2 regions of the Paenibacillus sp. MDV22-iso6 genome follow, and region 1 is predicted to be linked to the other one. Evidence: predicted binding sites of a transcription regulator. Region 1 holds the regulator's gene; the other holds the start of a gene.

Region 1 (3,626 bases):
GAGTCGGTAATTAACCGTTCTCTGGCGGTACGCTCATGCCCAATCATCTGTAACACAACACTATGCAGGTTATCGATGACTTCTTGTTCCGTCTGCCCCAGTGTGATCTGGTTCGAGATCTGGAACAGGTTACCCATCGCCTCACTGCCTTCACCGTAAATTCCCCGTACAGTCAGTCCGACTTGGGAGACTGCGCTTAGAATGCGGCCAATCTGCTGTGTCATCACCAGAGCGGGTAGATGCATCATGACAGATGCTCTTACACCTGTACCTACATTCGTAGGGCAGCTGGTTAAATATCCTCTGCGGTCATCAAAAGCGTAATCCACATGCGCTTCAAAAGCATCATCTATGGCGGAAGCTTTCTCCCAGGCTTCTTTTACCTGGAACCCCGGATAGAGGCACTGGATACGAAGATGATCCTCTTCATTAATCATAATACTGACAGATTCATCCTCACTGAGAATAACAGCACCATTTCTGGATTCGTTCGCAAGACTGGGACTGATCAAATGCTTCTCCACCAGCACCCGTTTGTCAAGGTCATCAATATCAATCAGATCTAGGGTATGAAAATCTCCAAAGGCATGAACGTCATCATATTGAAGTACTTCGCTCAGCTTATTCAGCACTTCTTCCGATTGCTCATTGGAAGCCAGCATCGGAAACGGATAATGCTGCAGGTTGCGTGCGATCCGGACTCGGCTGCTAATGACGATTTCGGAATCAGCCGCATCACTACGCATCCAGTCGCTGAGCGCCTTCTCTGTAAAACGCAGATTAGGCATTACGCATCCCTCCTACTCATCACAAACTTTACTCCTGAGCTATTTCTTTTTCAAGTTCCCTGATCTGATCACGAATTTGAGCGGCTTCTTCAAACTCTTCTTGCGTTATGCTCTCCTGAAGATCCCGTTTCAGATCAGCAATCTGTCTTTTGACCTTGATGCGACCACCAGCTCGTGCAGGTACTTTACCCACGTGGGAAGTGCTACCGTGAACCCGTTTGAATAGTGGGTCCAAACGACTGTCAAAATATTTATAACAAGAACTACAGCCAAAGCGGCCGATTTTGCTAAACTGTGAATAGGTCATGCCGCATTCTTCACAACGAAGGGATTGCGCAGGTGTTGCTCCCGCACTGCCATTCTTGCCTGAGGGTTCAAAATCAAGCAACCCGGACAATAAGTTATGAATGGAAAATCCGTTGGATGTTCCGGGAATCATTTCCCCTTTTTCACGAGCACATGACTCACAAATATGGAATTCCGTCTTCTCTCCGTTCACGATCTTCGTGAAATGGAGTGTTGCCGGACGGTTGTTGCATTCTTGGCACAGCACAATGATGTACCCCCTTGATCCCGATAGTTTTCATTTACCGAGCAAAGATATTAACATCGCCTTTAACATTCTGGCACGAATTTGATCCCGGTAAGGAAGTTTGACCAATATAATCTCTCTCGAAACAGCTGCCCGCATCAACCCGGCTTCCCTTTTGCTCAAGAAACGTGCTTCTTCCAGTTGGTAGATCAGACCTTCGGCAGCTGTCTGCCCGATCTCATCTCCAATACTATGGTGCAAATGGTTATGCAGAGCCGAGTGAGCCGGCAATTCAATCCGCTGTATGCGAACATAACCGCCGCCGCCACGTTTACTCTCCACAAGGTAACCTTTTTCGAGTGTAAATCGGGTGCTGATGACATAATTGATCTGGGAAGGCACACATGAAAATTGATCAGCCAGATCATTACGTTGAATTTCGACCAATCCTTCGGGACTTTCATGCAAAATACTCTTCAGATATTGTTCGATAATATCAGAGATATTACGCATCCACTCATCCTCCACTGTCTGAAACGTTAAGTCAATAAGGACCCACACGCCCCTACAGAGTACACCTTCTCAACCCATTTAACCAATCAAGGAAACAGCGAAACTGATCTTCAACGGTCTTTAACAAGAGAGCGAAGGACGCTCGAAGGTCCTTTAATATTGCTTTTATCCGCTGATGTGTACTACCTTCAATATGGCTCCCACCACCGGATTGCAGAAAGAAAGTTACGTAAGTATTTAACCTTTAGTTGACTTTGACTTTCTTTGACTTTATATACATTATAGCATATTTTGTGGTTTTGCCAAGAGGGAGCACTATTCATTTTTTACGATTTTACACGAAATATTCGGCTGACACAAAAAAACCTCTCCAAAATAGCTGGAGAAGTCCATTTGTCTCACACTAGCATCGTAATGCTATACAAGTTAAGTCTATGAAATTGATCCTAGAATACTCGTTACTCTATGAGGATCAGAAAAAATCAAGTAAATACGTTTCCCGTTCAGGAATCGCTTGCTCCAAAGCCTTAATCGCTCCATTCGGTCCTTCAATTCTACCTATTTGAGCCATCTCTGCGGGCCTACGATACCCCATCAGCATTGCGGTGAGCGCCTGTATGTCTACTTTAACAGTCTGATCCTTAGGTGCCGACTCAGATGTTTTCCATATCGAAGCTGTACCATTCATCGCCACATTCAACTGCCATACCCCTTCATTCCATGGTGCATGGGCATCCTCTACCTGGAGATTAATCTGTACTGGTGAGTCTGGGCTCGCAAAAGGATACTGTGAAATAAATTGTTCTACACTCACAATACGTGCCATGAAGAAAGGTACAATTTCCTGCTCAATCCGCGGATTATCTAATTGAAAAGCAAGCATATCACTGGCTGGTGCCTGTAAAGTGACTTCCTCAATCATAGAATCATGGTTGGCAATAAAGGTCCACAAACCTTGTCTTGTCTCTTCATTCAGATAAATGATCTCTTTAATGGTAAACTTTCTTTCCTTAACCTCATATAAAACATAGCCTTGTGCTTTACCAGCTTCATCATAATATACAGCCTTCTGGCTGGCGCCATTAGATAGAACTGAATTCTCCCATCTCGCATCATCCCGAATCAAGGTTCCGTTATAGCGTTCAGCGTACGCACTGTATACTTCCTTTAATATACTGAGTCCCGGATCGCCACGGCGAATTGTTCCTGGGGTTGCCTTTTTCGCAGGCAGATGAGCTGTAGGCACTTTATATCGTTTAAACTCAACATACGTCTCCCATCCATATCTCCGATAAAATGCAAAAGAAAACGGATGCAAAAACGATATACTTTGTTTGTTACGGTTCATTTCCTCCAGCGCATGCTTCAACAGCCCAGCTACCCAGCCTTTACGTCTATATTCTGGCCATGTCGCTACTCCCGCAATACCGCCCATCTCGAACGATCTCCCATGAATATAGGTTTGAAAAGGAATAATATGAAGTTTGGCACCCAATTGTCCTTCCTCAAATACACCCCATATATCCTGTGAATCAAATTGACTCCGTCTCTTCTCCGTTTGCTCTTCACTCATTACCACTTGAAAAGCATACTCGGAGAGTGCCATAGCTGGCTCAAAATCATCTACGGTTAATTTCTGAATTTCCATGTCGTCCTGCACCCCGTTCTCTAAGTTATGATATCTTTCAAATCATGGCCTGATACGTGATGTATGTATCCATTTATGAGTGTGTCAGAGGAACGGGACAAAGTCAAACAAGAGATGCGCGGGCATCTCTCGGGGATAACGATCT
Region 2 (3,626 bases), on a different contig from region 1:
TCAGTGTATCCGAAAGTTTGTGGATCGGAAGCTTCTTTCATAGCTGCGTTAACTTCTTCAGCAGTTACTTTTTTGTTCAAAACAGTTACGAGCTCAGTCAGGGAACCAGTAGCTACTGGCACACGTTGAGCTGCACCGTCGAGGATACCTTGCAGTTCTGGAATAACCAGACCGATTGCTTTAGCAGCACCAGTTGTGTTAGGGATGATGTTTTCAGCTGCTGCGCGAGCACGACGGAAGTCACCTTTAGGGTGTGGAGCATCCAAAGTGTTTTGGTCGCCAGTGTAAGCGTGAATTGTAGTCATCAAACCTTGAACGATTCCGAATTTGTCTTGCAGTGTTTTTGCCATAGGTGCCAGGCAGTTTGTTGTGCAAGATGCGCCGGAGATTACAGTTTCAGTACCGTCGAGGATTTCATGGTTTACGTTGTAAACGATGGTTTTCATGTCGCCAGTAGCTGGTGCGGAGATAACAACTTTCTTAGCTCCACCTTTCAGGTGTTTCTCAGCTGCTTCTTTAGTTGTGAAGAAACCAGTACATTCCAGAACGATATCTACGCCCAGGTCGCCCCAAGGAAGTTCTTCTGGGTTACGGTTAGCCAATACTTTAACTTCTTTACCGTTCACTTTGAAGAAGCCATCGTGTACTTCAACATCGCCATCGAAGCGACCTTGAGTTGTATCATATTTGAGCAAATGAGCCAGCATTTTAGCATCAGTCAAGTCGTTGATTGCTACTACTTCAATGCCCTCTACATTTTGAATACGGCGGAATGCCAAGCGTCCAATACGTCCAAAACCGTTAATACCTACTTTAATCATGAGTAAGTTCCTCCCAAGTTTTGATTAATTTTTTTTATGAAACTTATATATTCAAGACAGACCGTGAAGTCCGTCAAGACAACAATGGTTGTGGTGAAAAGTAAACTCTTATTCCATTTCGGCAACGATGACTTCGGCAGCAGCCTCGTCAATAATCAGAATATCTTCCTGGCCAAATCGCAGCACGGAGTGAATAGCAGCAGCTTTGCTTTTGCCACCTGCAATTCCGATCACGACATCGGTTCGTTCAATATCCTGGAGTCGCATGCCCAGCGTAAGCATGGTGTGTACCACCTCACCCTGATCATTAAAGTAATAACCGAAGGATTCAGATACGGCCCCTTGCGCCTGAAGTTCATCTATGATCTCTGTCGCAAGTTTACGGCGCCGTGCCATCTCTACGGCATCACCGATTCCATGAATGACGATCCGCGATTTTCGAATCAGCTGCAGAATCTCCTGAACACTTGGGTCCTGGATTAGTGATTCGTAAGCATGATCACTAAGCAAATCCGGTACATGCAGGAGTTTGTATTGGGCCCCTACCCGTTTTGCCATCGTGGATGCAATCGTATTGGCCTGAATTTCAAGGCTTTCTCCCAGCCCACCGCGTGCCGGTACAAACCAGACACCTTTCAGCGATGTTGGCGGAGTCAGTTGCTCTGCGACTCCAGCCGTTGTTGAACCGCCAGTTACGGCGACAACATCGTTATCAGTCATAATATTACCCAGAGCCTTCGCTCCGGCTCTACCCAGTTCCCGTTTGGCAAATGGAGAAATGTCCGAATCACCAGGAACCACAACTACCTTTTGCAGACCGTAGGCTTGCTTGATGCGCTCTTCCAGTTCGGATAATCCGAACAGCTCTTTGGCGACGGGTTCCAACTGCTGCAGCAATTCATGCCCTGCCTCACTGATCTTCATGCCTGCACTGTCAATTTCAATAAGTCCCTGAGCCTTTAACAAATCGGTCTCAGCCCTCAGAACCCGCTCGGTCATCTGCATGGAATTAGCTAACGTTCTTCGTCCGATCACATCCGATAACATGATCTGGTGCAGAATCGTATACCTCTTCTTCAAGACATCCATGAGATCAGGCAGAAGCTGCTTTTGCACTTCTAAAATCGTTCGCATGCTTTCCACTCCCGCAAGCTTCTCGTTCCAAGCTTTCTTTCATGGCCCCAAAACGTCCCGGGTTAACTTTTTAAGTCCCACGTCTATTCTACCTAAAACTGACGTGACATGCAAGTGTTTCGAAGCGTTAAATCGACACGTTTCAGGCGTTTGTACGCGCCTATTTTCACAATGTCAATCTACTATGATCGAGAACAACCTGTTCGACACCATATATAGAAGCAAAGTAAAATTCTCATCTACATATTGCTTGCTATGGTTTTTCATATGGCATGTCCAAAACCTCTTTTAGCATTTACCTATTTGCGCTCTTTATCCACTTATTTTCATCATGATCAATTTCAGGGTATTCCAAACCAAAACAGCGAACATCAGCTTGCAATTAAATTACTCATGAGCTATAATCATTATTGCTGTCACATATTTGAAGCTTCTATTACAAAACTGCTTTTATGCAACTATGTTTGCAGCAATAATCAATGTGCGCCCGTGGTCCAATGGATATGACGTAGGCCTCCGAAGCCTGAGATCCAAGTTCGATTCTTGGCGGGCGCGCCATTCTTAATTAGTAGCTCATAACACTCTTAACCAATGAAACCGAATAGGTTTCTTTTTTTTCAAACTTAGTTTGACTTTCTTTGACTTTTTGTTTGGAATTGTTTATGATGTGGGTAATACGGTAACAGTTTATATATAACACCAATTAACATTTACATTTCTGAGGAGGTTTTTCACGTGAGTTATATTCCAATGGTCGTTGAACAGAGCAACCGCGGTGAGCGCGCCTATGACATCTATTCCAGATTGCTGAAGGATCGTATCATCTTCCTTGGCAGTGATGTAAATGACGTTGTGGCGAATTCCATCATGGCACAGATGTTGTTCCTTACTGCGGAAGATCCGGAGAAAGACATTCACTTATACATCAATAGCCCCGGCGGCTCCATTACAGCCGGTATGGCGATTTACGATACTATGCAATTCATCAAACCGGATGTATCTACCATCTGTGTAGGTATGGCGGCTTCGATGGGTGCATTCCTGTTGAATGCAGGTGCCAAAGGTAAACGTTTTGCATTGCCTAACAGCGAAATCATGATTCACCAACCACTTGGTGGTGCGCAAGGTCAAGCTTCGGACATCGAAATTCGTGCCCGCCGCATCCTGAAAATGCGTGATACGTTGAACCGCATCATCGCTGAGCGCTCAGGCCAACCGCTGGAGCGTATTGAGAAAGATACAGATCGTGACTACTTTATGAGCGCTGCTGAAGCTGCCGATTACGGTATCATCGATAAAGTTATTGAAAACGTAGGTTCCCAAGGCATCTAAGCCGAGGCGAATCGCCAATTAAACGGATATACCATATAGCCCACTCAAACGGCAACGCCCAGTTGAGTGGGCTATATGAAAAAAGGACGCTCTCGTCAATATGACGAGGGCGTCCTTTTTTTGAAGATAATTTAAAAGTGCATGATACATATTTAATTGATTCACTTTAACTCTCTTAGCGTTACGTTTGCAATAAGCCCAAGACTAATACTAAAGTTACATTTACGAACCGAGCTACGCATACGCTATTAGCCATCATTTCAACGAAATGAAATTCTAATACTTTACTTGTCTGCTGTTAAGCCACTGAACGGCTCTGTGCCTTTAGGAAGCAACTCT

What was found. The regulator CtsR, encoded in region 1, represses protease genes until heat stress. The targets are predictions, from matches to a motif close to ATGGTCAATAAAGGTCAAACA.
Region 2: a site for CtsR is predicted at 2,581-2,601, ahead of clpP (ATP-dependent Clp endopeptidase proteolytic subunit ClpP). Genes of this name have one in related genera too.

Annotation. Positions count from the first base shown of each region.
Region 1 covers NZ_JBZVDZ010000017.1:108-3,733, reverse strand. Annotated here, with positions in the region: gene mcsB (protein-arginine kinase McsB) at 1-788, opposite strand, end outside; gene mcsA (protein-arginine kinase activator protein McsA) at 817-1,341, opposite strand; gene AC4PM4_RS29700 (CtsR family transcriptional regulator) at 1,372-1,833, opposite strand; gene AC4PM4_RS29695 (GNAT family N-acetyltransferase) at 2,306-3,481, opposite strand.
Region 2 covers NZ_JBZVDZ010000012.1:36,294-39,919, reverse strand. Annotated here, with positions in the region: gene gap (type I glyceraldehyde-3-phosphate dehydrogenase) at 1-821, opposite strand, end outside; gene AC4PM4_RS26965 (sugar-binding transcriptional regulator) at 930-1,955, opposite strand; tRNA gene AC4PM4_RS26960 (tRNA-Arg) at 2,439-2,513, shown strand; gene clpP (ATP-dependent Clp endopeptidase proteolytic subunit ClpP) at 2,691-3,287, shown strand; gene AC4PM4_RS26950 (stalk domain-containing protein) at 3,572-3,626, opposite strand, start outside.